3 regions of the Cytobacillus gottheilii genome follow, and region 3 is predicted to be linked to each of the others. Evidence: predicted binding sites of a transcription regulator. Region 3 holds the regulator's gene; each other region holds the start of a gene.

Region 1 (4,631 bases), on a different replicon from region 3:
TCAACAGTATAACTGTTTTTTATTTGGTGTGGTTTGTCAGAAAATTCAGAAAGACATCGAATGGATGTCTTTTTTTGTATTACAGTTATATTATAGGCCTCTTTTAATTGAATGAAACTAACTTTAGGAAAAATTATCATTTTTTATGTTAATAATTCCACTACGTTAGCCAGAATATTGTAATCTCCTTTTTTTATCTCTTTTAACACATCCCTTAATCGCAAAGCTATTAAATCCTCAACTGTCATTTCAAGATCAGGATGCAGCTCTGCCAGATCATGCAGCAACAATTCTCCTCTCAATACAGATTGTTTATACACCTTAAATGTAACAACAGAATAAGACATACGTTTCTTCTTTTGAGCTTTTACTCTTTGCTTCAAGGAATCTAAGTCCATATCCTCTTCTAATGCTAAATAATGCTTCACTTTCAGCGTTTTATTTTCAAGTGCTGCCATCTTTGCTCTAATGGCATTTGCCAGTGTTTCAAGATCCATTCCCTGGTCAACCTGTCTTAAAAAATCCCTATATAGGAGCACAATAAGCTTGTCTACAGTAAAATACTCGTCCACTTCATCCTCAATCAGTTCATTCACTGTATTTACAAAAACTTGTGCACGTTTCAGGTCAGAAGTAGGAATTTCAATTTCTAAACGTGCATATTTGGATTCAAATATACGGTTTATGATTTCACCAGTATTATCAAGGACTGCATTACTTAATAGGTTTAAACGGCTGTATTTCTTCATTATTCAACGATCCTCCTTTTTGCATGTACAAAACAACTGAAAATACGATGCTGTAAAAAACCTTTCTTTCTGACATATTTAAGCGTATGGCCAATTCCTCTGTTTCCGTTTTTTCAAGCTGATTAGGCTTAATGGTCTTGTAAATTCCGGTATCTTTATAAGCTAAAGAATCATTTATCAGTTCAGGATGCCTAAGTCCAAACCGTAGCAGCATTGTTATAAATTCAGTAATGCTTTTTGCTTGCAGCTGATCTTTTCTCATTTTAAACATGCGCTTTAGTAATATGTTTTCTTGCTCGCTTACAGGAAATTTCCTTGGATCGGTTTTATCAAAACGAGTTTTGCGTAATGAAGGTTCCTTTTTTGCATTGTTTTTTGCTGGAACGTTAATCGGCACGATTGGTTTTATTCTCATTCTGCCCCTTCCCTCCCTTCTTTCAAAACTGTCTTCCTGGTGTTTTTCTCAGAGTCGTAATTCCATAATTCCAGTTTGTATATTTCTATGAGAGAGAGTAGGAGAGTATGATGTTTACTACAAATTTTTTATGGCCATAATAATGCTAAAAAATTAAGAGGATGGATCGAATTGAAACTGGATAAAAACTTGGCCAAAAAAATAGCATCTGCAGCTAATAAAGCATCTAAAGATTTGGGTCTACTATCTGATAAAAAAGCTAAAAAATGATCGTAGGAGGTATGCAGCTACTAGTTGAACAATCAATATAACAAAAAACCCTCACTCTTAAGGAGCAAGGGCGAAATCATATTCAATATTTTAATTCCCTCTAAAATCGTGGAGCTTAGTATTTTCGTACATCTCCATCTTCCCTTCAGATCTAATATCACAGCAATTAGCGATCCATACCACGCTCTTGCGGAGATAAGAAGTTTTTTTTCAAAGCTAAATTAGGTTGTCTACTTTCTAAACAGTTTTCAATTAGATCAGCCAAAGGATGATGATCTACTTTAGATCTAATAAATGTTTCTAAAGCCTTGTTTTTATCAACCTTGCTCCAATCTAGGTTATAACCATTTCTACAAGCTAATGTTCGAATAAATTCTCTTTGAGATCTCCCATTTCCTTCACGGAAGGGATGAAGTACATTTATTTCGGCCATATAATAGGCAGCACGTTCAGAAAAACTTTTATAATCCATACCGGCTAAATGTTTTTCTTTTTTTAATTGGTTAAAAATATCGTTAGCTGCAGGCTGAAGATATTTTACGTCTGCAAACGGAAAGCCTTTTGAAATATTTTCCGTTCTTATCTCCCCAGCAAATGAGTATAAATCTTGAAAAATATAGGCATGAATCTTTTTGAGATGCTCCATGTCAAAAGATCCCTTAATGGGATTCTTTTGAAGATCCAACAACCTTTTTGCTGTTAATCCAGCATCCAATGTGTCTAGCACCTGTTGATCCTTCACATTGAACTTATTTTTTAATATTTCTGTTCCTGGATAACAGTATTTAGATTGATATTCACCCATTACCTTTGGCTACCTTCAATAATTCTTTTTTATATTCCTCAAACGAGATTTCTCCCTTAGACTCTTTGATTAGTAACTCTTCCATATGTTCTGTTAAATACAGGTCTTCAATACCTAACGATGCTTTAACTGATGCGATTTGCTTTTCTAATTTGCTCATAACTTCACCTCGTTATTGTATATGATAATTATAATATAATTATATATAAAAGTCAATATTTCCATTTTTATATGCCTATTTTACCACATTTAACTAGTTATATATTTAGATCGAATTCAGATTGAATAAAGAACTTATGTTCGTATATAATAATAATCATTAAAGGAGTTGGCGATATGTTGCGTGATAGAGGTCTTAAAAAATGGCAGGGGTTTTTTATGCACGAGCATACAGGGCTACTTCAAATGGATGCCCAGGAAGATAAAAAAATTGCTAAGCCTGTACTAGATCAGCAAGAGCTAGAAGAGATTGGAAATGTCGTTATGGAGTCTCTTCACTACACATTGGATATAAAGGTAACTGTGTGGCAAAATGGTTATTTTATGAATCATTTAGGTATTGTAAACAAAGTAGATTATTTAATGAAGTATATAGTCCTTGAAAAAGATGATGAAAGTATAAAACTTATGATTGTTGATATTACTGCTGTAGAGAGGTATTAATCATGACCAGGATACCTGAAAAAGATCGAGATTTGATTGAAAAAGCTATGTATCTGCCAATGCTGATCGTTGTTTTAGAAAAAGATCTTAAAGTGATTGATAAGGCCTCATTTAAACTTAAGGAGCCGTATATTAACCTTGTTGAGGATACACTAAAGGCTGTTCAGCGTGATCTTAAAGTAGTAAAAGAACTGATGAGAAAAGAAAATATGAAGGTGCAGCAGACCTCTCACGACGAAGCATTTACGCAATTCAGCTTTATATGGAAGGGTTATGAGGAAAAACACAGCTATTTTAATCCAGCAATAAGAAATAGAGTACATTCATTATTAGAATACTACCTTTACAAGCGATTTAATTCATAATTAAAATTTTCGTATAGCAAAAAAGAAGTTACTAGAAAAAGAAGGTTTAGTTTAGATTAGTATATTTAAAAATTTCTAAAAACGTATATTGGATAACTCTATTAATGGTATAATAATAAATAGAGCTATGTGACGGGGTGGCGATCAATATCCTCCGATGGAGGTGAGATCATGGATTTAGCGACAGCAACATTCGTAGTATTATTTATCGGATTAGTCGTACAAATCATCATTGCAACAAAAAAATAACCCACCCTGTTTTGGACGACTAGGTGGATTATTCTGTCCTAAAAGTTTGTACCAGATCGCTACCGCGACACATGGTTGACCAGGGTATTGCAGTACCTTGGTCTTTTTATTATGCTCTAAAACTTTCAATTTAAACATTCTATAGGTGAAATTATAACTTATATACATCTTATATTTTTGATTATAGCATATATTACTATGTAATATACAAAAATGAACAACTTTGAACAACATTTTATATCTAAAATAATCAAATCTTCATTATTTAGTTGTTTTGTGTCAATTGATTTTTATAACCATAATCCCTTTTTATTCTTTCATATAGTTATTGTTTATTTTTTTTCTTAGGAAAGATAAAAGTCAGTCTTTTTTCAGTCGTATTATAAGATAACTTCGCATCAAATGTACCTGTTCCATCCTTCTTTTTAAATCCTTTAATAACATCCGTCATATTTTGGTCCAACAACTTAATTGCTTGCTTAGTTGTTATTTGTTTTTCTAAAAATGTTCCAGGCAATATGAATTCGCATGATTTTTTATAGTTTTCACAAAGATAATAATGCTTTCCTATCAGTACTTTTCCGCCACATAATCGACATTTCCCTATGGTCCGATCCTCTAGCGTTGGAAATTTAAAAGTAATTTTATTGTCTAAATTAAGGTGTAGGGATGCCGTGTACTCCTTCCCTTCCTTATTTTGAAATCCAGGCAGAAAATCTGTAGAGCCCTTTGTAATCAGCTTCTTCACCTGCACTGTCGGTAATTTTAAACCAGCCACTTCTTCAGGAATGCTAAACTGGCAGCCACTTTTAAATTCTGAGCAAGCATAGAATTGTTTCTTATCCTTTGTTTTTACATTCACTATATGACCTTTATTACACTTTGGACAAACCCCTAAGGATCGATCTTCAGCAGTAGGAAATTTAAACTTAAAGTTACCATCTTCAGCAATTAAAAACGCCTCAAATGTCCCCTGTTCACCCTTAAACCCCTTGATAAGATCCGTCTGTCCTTCTTCCATCAATTTCTTTATCTGACCTTCAGGAATTACTTTTCCTTTTATCTCTTTAGGAAAAGTAATTTTACATTCAGGATAGCAGCTGCAGCCGTAAAAT
Region 2 (4,631 bases), 870 kb from region 3:
TCATGCCGGTCTTTTTATACACTTGCTTTTTTCGTTTGATCAATCAGACTCATACGCGGGTTTAAATACTGATTAGGACTTTTCAGCTGAAAGCAGTTAGCTGCTTCAGAAAAATCAATGATGAGTTTTTCATCAAGAAAGACAATTTTAGACTTTTCTATATATATACTGCCTGAAGAAGTTATAACCTCAAGATCATCGCTATCGAGTTCGTCTACAAGCCATAATGCTGCCACACCGCTGACAACACAGCCGCATCCCTCTGTATCATATTTCAGTTTCAAAAACCCTTCTTTTCCCTCTAGTCGCTCTTTTAATTTAACGGCTGCTGTTTCTGTAATTTTAATTTCCATGAATTCTTCTCTCCTTTCATGGCTGAATACGTTATTTTAACATATTTCTTGCCGCTGCTTCTGCTATTTTGCTTTTGCCTGTTGCTTTCTGTCTCTCTTCCTTATACCATTATTGCGAGGGGGATGAGAAAGTATGCAAAAAGTACAAATTAAAGTAAATGATAATGGTTCGCTCCGCATTACTGGTGACGTGGAGTTAGTTGACGCAGAAGGAAATCCGTTTGAGACAAAGCCAGCATTTTCGCTTTGCCGCTGCGGGTTAAGCGCAAAAGCTCCGTTTTGTGACGGAAGCCATAAAGGTAAGTTTGAATCTGCCGTTCGCGCACCAAAGCCAGAAGGCTCAGAAGAATAAGATTCCACATGCATATGTTTTCAGTATTCTTTCTGAAGGCATATGCATTTTTTCATACGATCAGGCAGCTAATATCTTGTCTTAAGCTGGTCGTCCCTGGGCAAGCACCTTCCGCTTTTCTATTTGTCTAGCTCCGGCGACTAGCCGCTCGAGGTCATAAGTCAATCCGTTCAGAAGGTTAAAGAACAACCTTCCGCCCGGCTCGCCTTATGCTTGTCGCGGCTGGGCAAGCCGCCTCCGCTTTTCTAGTCATCCGCTAATCGCACGTCAACTACACTGCTTAGATCGATGCGGTGAATTTCATGAAACCGGTCAGCAATGTGAAGGCGTTTGTTCATTTCATCCCAGAAGTGGATGGTTCCCATCGTCAGCTCATACTTCTGGCGCCGATAATGCGTGATTACCACATTGCTGTTAAATTCCATCGCTTCCGCCAGCACTTCATTCAGCCTTTCCACTTCTTGTTCATCAAGCTCTTTCTTTTGTTCGTATTGATCCTCATCTGCCCAGTCACGCAGCATCTTCACATGTTCTGGCAGCATCATGGCTGTCCATTTAATTCTTCCCCGATCCCGAATCATGTCAAACACCCCTTGTCCTTGTTACATTTTATGCCCGCCTACGAGTTTTGCGCGATGCCTTGCTGTGCCAGCCTCTGTATAGGAAACCGCCCGAAGAAGAGAAGCCGATCCAAAGCGCCTGCGGATTCCATCCATTGTGTAGCCAAGCTTTTTTCTGCGCCATTCATCCAAATCAAATAAGCTCAGCTGCAATTCATGATCATCCTCAATATTGCTTAGTGACATCGTAATCTTCCGCACCGTTTTCCCTTCATAAAACTGCTGAAATAGCTCCAGACAAACATGATAAACATCCATCGTGATATTTGTCGGCCGCTCAATCGTCTTTGAACGATAAAAGCCACCTCCGAGTTCATCCTTGCTATAGCTAACTCCAAAGCTGATCGTCCGGGCTGTTTTGCGGTGTGCACGTGCCCGTCTTGTTACTTCTTCGCACATTTCCAGTATCACATTTTTAATTTCATGCTCTTCTTTATAATCTCTTAATAAAATTTGACCTTTGCCAAAGCTAATCTGCCCTTCCATAATCGGAGCCCCAATCTCAGACAAATCAACACCCCATGCATGAAAATAAAGCTGATTGCCCATAACACCAAATTTCTTCTCAAGCTTTTTCAAATCATAGCGAGCCAGCTGGCCGACTGAAAAAATCCCCATGCTGTTCAGTGTTTTTTCTACTTGGCGGCCAATTCCCCACATTTCTCTTAAAGGAGAGACATTCCAAAGCTTCGTTTGCACATCATCGTACGTCCACTCTGCTATGCCTTTTCCTTTTGCTTCGAGATCAAGGCATAGCTTTGCCATCAGCATATTGGGACCAATCCCAATTGCGGATGGAAGCTGAAATTCCCGTTCAATGTCATCCTTGATCTTTTCCGCAATGGTGATTGCGTCTCCCCATAAATGCAAGACACTGTCAACCTTCAAAAAGCTTTCATCCACACTGTACGTATGAATGTCCTCCTTTGGCACATAACGGTTAAATACACGTGTAATTTCAGTCGAAACCCGCAGGTACGTTGCCATCTTCGGCTCTTCAATCCTGATGCGCGGATCGTTCGGAACTTCAAAAAGTCTCGAACCCGTCTTGATGCCGAATTCCTTCTTGACCTTTGGAGATGCGGCAAGTACAACACTTCCCTTGCGCTCATGGTTGCCGGCAATCACAAGATAGCAGTTCAGCGGATCAAGCCCCAGCATGACAGCCGTACAGCTTGCATAAAAGCTCTTCATATCAATGCATAAGATTTGCCCTTGCGGCAATGAACGATAATCCACCATAGAGGTCCCTCCACCTTGCTTACACATATAATACTTTTTAAAACGAACACTCGTTCTGTTTATATATACCCATTATGATAAGCGAATATACGTTCGTTTTCAATGGAAATTTTACGACGAATTTCTTATATCCCCCTCTGCTGCCAGACAGAAAGCCGTTATAATAAACAAGAGGTGACACAAAGTGGAAAGACGGTATGTATATAAAATGGTGCAAAGCTGCCTTGGACAATATAACTGGGAGAAGGATTCAATTCCCTGCGAAAGCACAGAATTTGCGGAGATTTATGAGAAGGTTATGACAGTAAAAAAAGATGAACCTGAAACGGATTTGCATGATATTGTCAGCGATATTGTGTATGGATATGTAACGGGTTCGCCGTATTTTTAAGATCTGATGCATTTTAATGCGGGTGGGATTTTAAACAAAATTAGGGAAACCATGAATAAGGTTTCCCCTTCACTTATAGACTTATCTTTTTGCATCTGCCTGAATGTCTATAACAAATGTGTAGGAAACCGTTCCGTTAGCCCATTCTGCTAAGGCTTCATAGATATACTTCCCTTTACTTGAGGGCACAATTATCTGATTAGCATTTTGTTCGATTTCTTTTTCTCTTCCATTTTCATTCCATAAATAAACTGTAATAGTTGGATTTTCCTCAATCATAATCTCCACTTTTTCATTAGGGTTAACGCTAATTGGTTTCATGTGGTCTGCGATTTGATAAGGCGAGGCGTGGTCTGTTGCCACTACTTCTGTTTCTAAACCTTTTTTTCTTTCCCAGTGATAACCTCCCTCTTCCATCTGATGCTCTATCCCGTTAATGATAATTAGCCCTGTCATAGTTGGAGGAAATTCACTGTTTAAGTCTTCAGTTCCTATATCTGCAACATTATTTGAACAACCCATTATTAAAATGATAAATAATGCTAAAATCATTTTTAATCTCAAAATATCCCTCCTTTACTGATTTGACGAATGTTACTTTTTAAAGTTTCACTTATTTTTCATGCGTCTCCACTTGCAACACCAACCTAGAATGTTGATTAAATATCGAACATTCAGCGCAATGATTAAAAAATCACTTTTCTATTAAATCACGCAAGATAAAAAGCACTGCTTTGTGTGCAGTACTTTTTTCAAATTCTACTCTTCATTAATCCATAACCCATTGAATTTGATGGGCATCTATAAATTTAGTACTCTCTCTTGTCGATAGATCCAATATATAAGTATTGCCCACAGAGTCAGCAAAGATCCCTTCTAAAATGGTCCCGATTGGCGTAAAGTGTTCCATCGAACGATAGACTAAATAGTTTCCATTTGGTGAAAATCCAATAGAGTCATAGCCTGTAAATTTTTCATCATAAATTCCGTTAAATTTCTTAAGTATGCTTTCGTTTCCGTTCTCAGAAAGATAAAGGGACCCTTTTTTGGAAGCAACAGAAAGATCCTGATTCTCGTTCTGCAGATAGTCCGTGTCCATTTCCATTACATCTGCTTGGAGTACAGTCGGATTGCTTTCTCCTTCTTTTAGGGAAAACAAGCTCCAAGAGCCGTTATTCATTGCAATAAAAGTAAACGTTTCACTTATACGATCATAATAAAAATCGATAATATTATGATTAAAATCTCCGTAACCATCATTTCCTTTCCCGTTATGGCTATATACTAAGGCTTTGTGTTGTAAAGAGGCATCCGATTTAAATAATGTTAATACACCATCAACTCTTTCGGTAAAGTAAATCGTCCCTTCTAAATCAGACAATAAATCTGAATTGGCGCTGCGTGTAAAAAATTGAAAAGCATTCAAGAAAATAACCAAAATTAAAATAAGCAATAAACTTCCTAAAACCACCTTTTTCTTCACGAGTTCACCTCTTATAAATTCCAAATATCATGTCAAAATCCTTATAATCATTTTACTATAAATACTAATTTCTTCACTATATAATTCTAAATGTGAAAAGACCACATATAAATGCGGTCTTTTCAGGTGGAGTTTATGAGATCTTATTTACCTTCATGATTAGTGCTGCTTATTCGGAAGCTTTTCGCTA
Region 3 (4,631 bases):
TATAGATGGAGGAAATGGATTATATGATGAGACCTTTTAAGCCGCAGCTCGTTTATTTTGAGCCTAATGCACTTGATTATCCTTTAGGAGAAACTTTATACGATCGATTTAAGGAAATGGGTCTCGATATCCGTTATACAACCTCTCATAATCAGATCCGCAATTTACCAGGAGAGAATGATTTTCAAAAATACAGAGTGGCGAAATCCACATTAGTGGTTGGTATTAGAAAAACCTTAAAGTTTGATACCTCGAAACCATCTGCGGAATATGCCATTCCATTTGCCACTGGCTGTATGGGTCATTGCCATTATTGCTATCTGCAGACGACGATGGGAAGTAAGCCGTATATTCGTACTTACGTTAATGTGGATGAAATCTTGGATGCAGCTGATAAGTATATGGAAGAAAGATCACCAGAAATTACACGGTTTGAAGCATCCTGTACATCGGATATTGTTGGAATTGATCATCTGACACATAGTTTAAAAAGAGCTATTGAACATTTCGGCAGGTCAGAACATGGAAAACTTCGCTTTGTTACAAAGTTTCATCATGTTGATCATCTGCTGGATGCAGAGCACAACGGAAAAACCCGGTTTCGCTTTAGCGTGAATGCCGATTATGTTATTAAAAATTTTGAGCCTGGCACATCACCGCTGGCAAAGAGAATTGAAGCAGCGGGGAAGGTAGCCAGAGCAGGGTATCCTCTAGGGTTTATCGTTGCGCCAATTTATTTGCACGAAGGATGGCAGGACGGATATTATCATATGTTTGAACGCCTTCATGATGAATTACCCGAGGATGCGAAAAAGGATATTACATTTGAGTTTATCCAGCACCGGTTTACCAAGCCTGCAAAAAAGGTCATTCAGAAAAACTACCCAATGACAAAGCTGGAGTTAGATGAGGAAAAACGCCGCTACAAATGGGGAAAATACGGAATAGGCAAGTATATTTATCAGAAAGACGAACAAGAGGAAATTCAAAAAAGCTTATACGCTTATATGGAGAAATTCTTTCCTAATGCAAAATTGGAGTATTTTACATGAGTGATTAAGGTGAAGAAAGCCGATACTATTTGTGGGTGAAAGAAATAACGCCTACTAACATCGATGTGGAGGGAAATACATGAACATTCGTGAAGGTATGATTCCAACTGCACTAGGTACGGCTGTAACAGCTACTGGATATGCACTTAAGCAAAAGCGTGGCAGCAACAAAATGATGGCTAACACATTATTTGGATTTGGACTTGCACACGTAGTTTTAGGTGTTATTGACCTTGTAGAGCATCGACGTTAGAAAGGATGAGGCGTGCAAAAGACTTGCACGCCTATTCTTTTTTCTCTCGCAGCTTTAATAAGTCCAATCCTTTTAGGATAGCCTCTCCGCCTAATCCAGCGATCATGGCAGTAACAATAACTGCTATGACAGATTTAGGATTTGCAGATAAAACCACTAGTACAGCCGCTAATGACCCCATAATAACATCTTCAAAAAATCCCAGATAGATAAATCGTTTTGTTTTGCGCGGCTTGATCAGCTTGCCGTTTTTTTGAATATGTGCTGCTACACCGACAAATGCACCGATACAGAAAGAAAGTAACATGTTCAATAACATAGCCCTTCACACTCCTAAAGCCGAGATTTTTTGAAGCGACCTTAGTTAGAATCATGTTGTATTACCAGTATATAGGAATTTTCCAAAAATAGCATGGTTAATTATAACGAATTTTCAGATAACTATATAGGTGATGCGGCATGTATATTGAATCCCACGCATAGAACAAAAGTTCGGTTTGGTGATTTTTTATATCGTGGCAATGAAAAAAGGCGATTGTCAGGTCGGAAACAACGATAAAAATAGCTGGATACTATATTTGTATATACCTTTTAGCAGATAAAAGAAAAAGCATGCAGGTATTCTGCATGCTCTGTTTGCCATATTAATGCATTTGACGATAAACACCAGTAACTTTTCCTAAAATTGAAACATGACGAAGGATGATTGGTTCCATAGTTGAATTTTCGGGCTGAAGCCGGAAATAGTCTTTTTCTTTGAAGAAACGTTTAACAGTAGCCTCGTCATCTTCAGTCATTGCGACTACAATATCACCATTATTAGCTGTGCTTTGCTGTTTAACTACAACATAGTCACCATCTAAAATGCCAGCTTCTATCATACTATCACCCATAATCTCCAGCATGAAAACATGTTCATCTGGAGGTGCAAGACGCTCTGGAAGGGGAAAGTACTCTTCAACATTTTCGATTGCAGTAATAGGCTGACCGGCAGTAACTTTTCCGACAATAGGTACGTTAATGGTATTTACCTTCGGGATATGAGTTTCCTCAAGATCCAATATTTCAATTGCCCTAGGCTTTGTAGGATCCCTTCTAATTAATCCCTTGCTTTCAAGTCTGGCTAAATGGCCATGCACTGTAGAACTGGAAGCAAGTCCAACAGCTTCACCGATTTCTCTCACAGAAGGCGGATACCCTTTCTGTCGGACCTCATCTTTAATAAATTCCAAAATATCCTGCTGTCTTTTTGATAGTTTCAAATTGGATCACGCACCCTTTATTAATATCTTGTCCTGATTATACCATTCTTTTAAAACACATACAAACATAAGTTCGAATTTTCTGTTGACCAAAACAAATGTTCGTATTATAATAAACTCAACGAATACGAACATACATTCTTTATGAGGTGAAGGTTATGAAAAAATTGTGGAATTCTTATTGCTATGCTATTATTCTTGTATTTTTAAGTATTGCAGGATCACTTATTCTTTCTTTTCAACTAGAAGATCAGGAAGACGATCAATATATGATTGTAACTGTTAATGAAAATGACTCGTTATGGGGAATTGCTGAACAATTTGCAGAGGAGCATCATTTTTCTACTGCTGAATTTGTTCAATGGATGGAAACTCATAATGGCATTACAAATGGAAAAATTCATCCCGGTGATACCGTTTCTATTCCGGTAAAAGCTGATGAAGATCAATATATAACAGAATTGGCCAGCCGTGAATAGGAATAGGAACTAATAGAAGAAGGTGCAATACATGAATGCAATTATTTACTGCCGTGTCAGTACAAATAAAGATACTCAGGAATCATCTTTGCAGAGGCAGGAAGAGGAATTGCTTCATCTTGCAAGTAAGAACGGATTTCTTCCAGCTAGAATTATAAAAGAAAAGGCAAGCGGATATGACCTTGAGCGAGAAGGAATCCTTGAATTGTTATCGCTAATCAAAGAAGAGAATATTCAGGCAGTCTTAATTCAGGATGAAACAAGGCTTGGCAGGGGAAATGCCAAAATAGCCATTCTTCATTGTATTCTGAAAGAAAACATTAAGTTATTTAGTGTTTCGCATAACGGGGAACTACAGCTTTCAGAATCAGACTCAATGGTATTGAAAATAGTGGGAATGGTTGAGGAATATCAGCGAAAGCTGCATAATGTAAAAATTAAACGCGGAATGCAAAGAGCGATCGAAAAAGGCTATAAGCCCCAAAAAAACTTAGCTAATCAAGGAGAAAACGCAGGAAGAGAACGTATTGAAGTGCCAATCTCTGAAATTGTCCGCTTACGTAAAAATGAGTTAACATTTTCTGAAATCGCAGCAACCTTAAGAGGGTTTGGATATAATATATCAAAAGCTACTGTACATAGGCGTTATCAGGAATATATAGATAAACTTAATAATGAACAATAAATCTTTAGATCTTCATATTGTCCAGCGAAATAGTAAACAATTTCACAGTATGTACTGGACTTATCGGAAAAAACCTTTAATCCGCGTTTTCTCACCTCGGAAGCCTCTTTCTATACGAGTAAGACTTCATCCTTGTCAATTTAACTATTTTCTAATAAAATGACATTTATGCTAAAGAAATAGTAAAGGAGCTGTCCATATGCTGCCAAAGGACAAACTCGCCCGCATAAATGTTCTAGCAAATAAGGCGAAAACAACTGGTTTAACGGAAGCAGAAGCAAAGGAGCAATCAGCTTTGCGCAAAGAATATTTGCAGACATTCCGCTCTTCCATGTTTAATACACTCAAGAGCGTAACAATCATAGATCCAGAAGGAAATGATGTAACACCTGAGAAACTAAAGCAGGAAAAGAACAATAACAAACTGCATTAAATTGCTTAAATGAGACTGGGGAATAAGTATTTAACACTTCCATAGAACCGAATGGTTAGGAAGTCATCTTTCTAATCATTCGGTTTTTTTACGATTATAAAATGTATTTTATTAGCATGAGTGAAATGGAGCGGAGGAACTCGACTCCTGTGGGCAATAGAGGAAAAGGTGAGACCCCGCAGGAGCTTGCTCCGAGGAGGCTCAGCTTCCTCCCCACGGAAAGCGAGGGTCCGCAGCGCAGTGGAACGGACTTGTTTAAATACCCAAACCAAGATATTGAAAGTTCGTGTTTTAGAAAGATTTATTTTGTTTTGTCCCAGCCTCATTTATAAGAAAACCAAGGAATACACCATTATTGGCATGTGTTCCTTCTTTTCTTTCTATTAAATTGGTGGCGTTATCATTTATTAAAGGAATGGATGAACATTTGTCTTTCCTGTTACATAATGCAAGTTTTATTGTGACAA

What was found. Region 3 encodes LexA, which represses DNA repair genes until DNA is damaged. Its sites were predicted from a motif close to CGAACATATGTTCG; they were not measured.
Region 1: a site for LexA is predicted at 2,529-2,542, ahead of J1899_RS22255 (YolD-like family protein). Genes of this name have one in related genera too.
Region 2: a site for LexA is predicted at 2,650-2,663, ahead of J1899_RS14595 (Y-family DNA polymerase). Genes of this name have one in related genera too.

Annotation. Positions count from the first base shown of each region.
Region 1 is NZ_CP071710.1:8,908-13,538, reverse strand. Features, by position in the region: gene J1899_RS22275 (hypothetical protein) at 144-749, opposite strand; gene J1899_RS22270 (hypothetical protein) at 715-1,164, opposite strand; gene J1899_RS22265 (Fic/DOC family protein) at 1,601-2,239, opposite strand; gene J1899_RS22260 (antitoxin VbhA family protein) at 2,232-2,399, opposite strand; gene J1899_RS22255 (YolD-like family protein) at 2,576-2,902, shown strand; gene J1899_RS22250 (YhjD family protein) at 2,905-3,267, shown strand; gene J1899_RS22245 (type IA DNA topoisomerase) at 3,842-4,631, opposite strand, start outside.
Region 2 is NZ_CP071709.1:2,945,162-2,949,792, forward strand. Features, by position in the region: gene J1899_RS14580 (iron-sulfur cluster biosynthesis family protein) at 15-353, opposite strand; gene J1899_RS14585 (CDGSH iron-sulfur domain-containing protein) at 487-705, shown strand; gene J1899_RS14590 (YolD-like family protein) at 951-1,286, opposite strand; gene J1899_RS14595 (Y-family DNA polymerase) at 1,308-2,567, opposite strand; gene J1899_RS14600 (YqzH family protein) at 2,752-2,958, shown strand; gene J1899_RS14605 (hypothetical protein) at 3,040-3,522, opposite strand; gene J1899_RS14610 (hypothetical protein) at 3,728-4,441, opposite strand; gene J1899_RS14615 (DUF4023 domain-containing protein) at 4,601-4,631, opposite strand, start outside.
Region 3 is NZ_CP071709.1:2,073,411-2,078,041, forward strand. Features, by position in the region: gene J1899_RS10230 (transcriptional regulator SplA domain-containing protein) at 1-40, shown strand, start outside; gene splB (spore photoproduct lyase) at 24-1,052, shown strand; gene J1899_RS10240 (asparagine synthase) at 1,132-1,305, shown strand; gene J1899_RS10245 (DUF4257 domain-containing protein) at 1,337-1,624, opposite strand; gene lexA (transcriptional repressor LexA) at 1,950-2,567, opposite strand; gene yneA (cell division suppressor protein YneA) at 2,726-3,046, shown strand; gene J1899_RS10260 (YneB family resolvase-like protein) at 3,078-3,731, shown strand; gene J1899_RS10265 (DUF896 domain-containing protein) at 3,931-4,164, shown strand.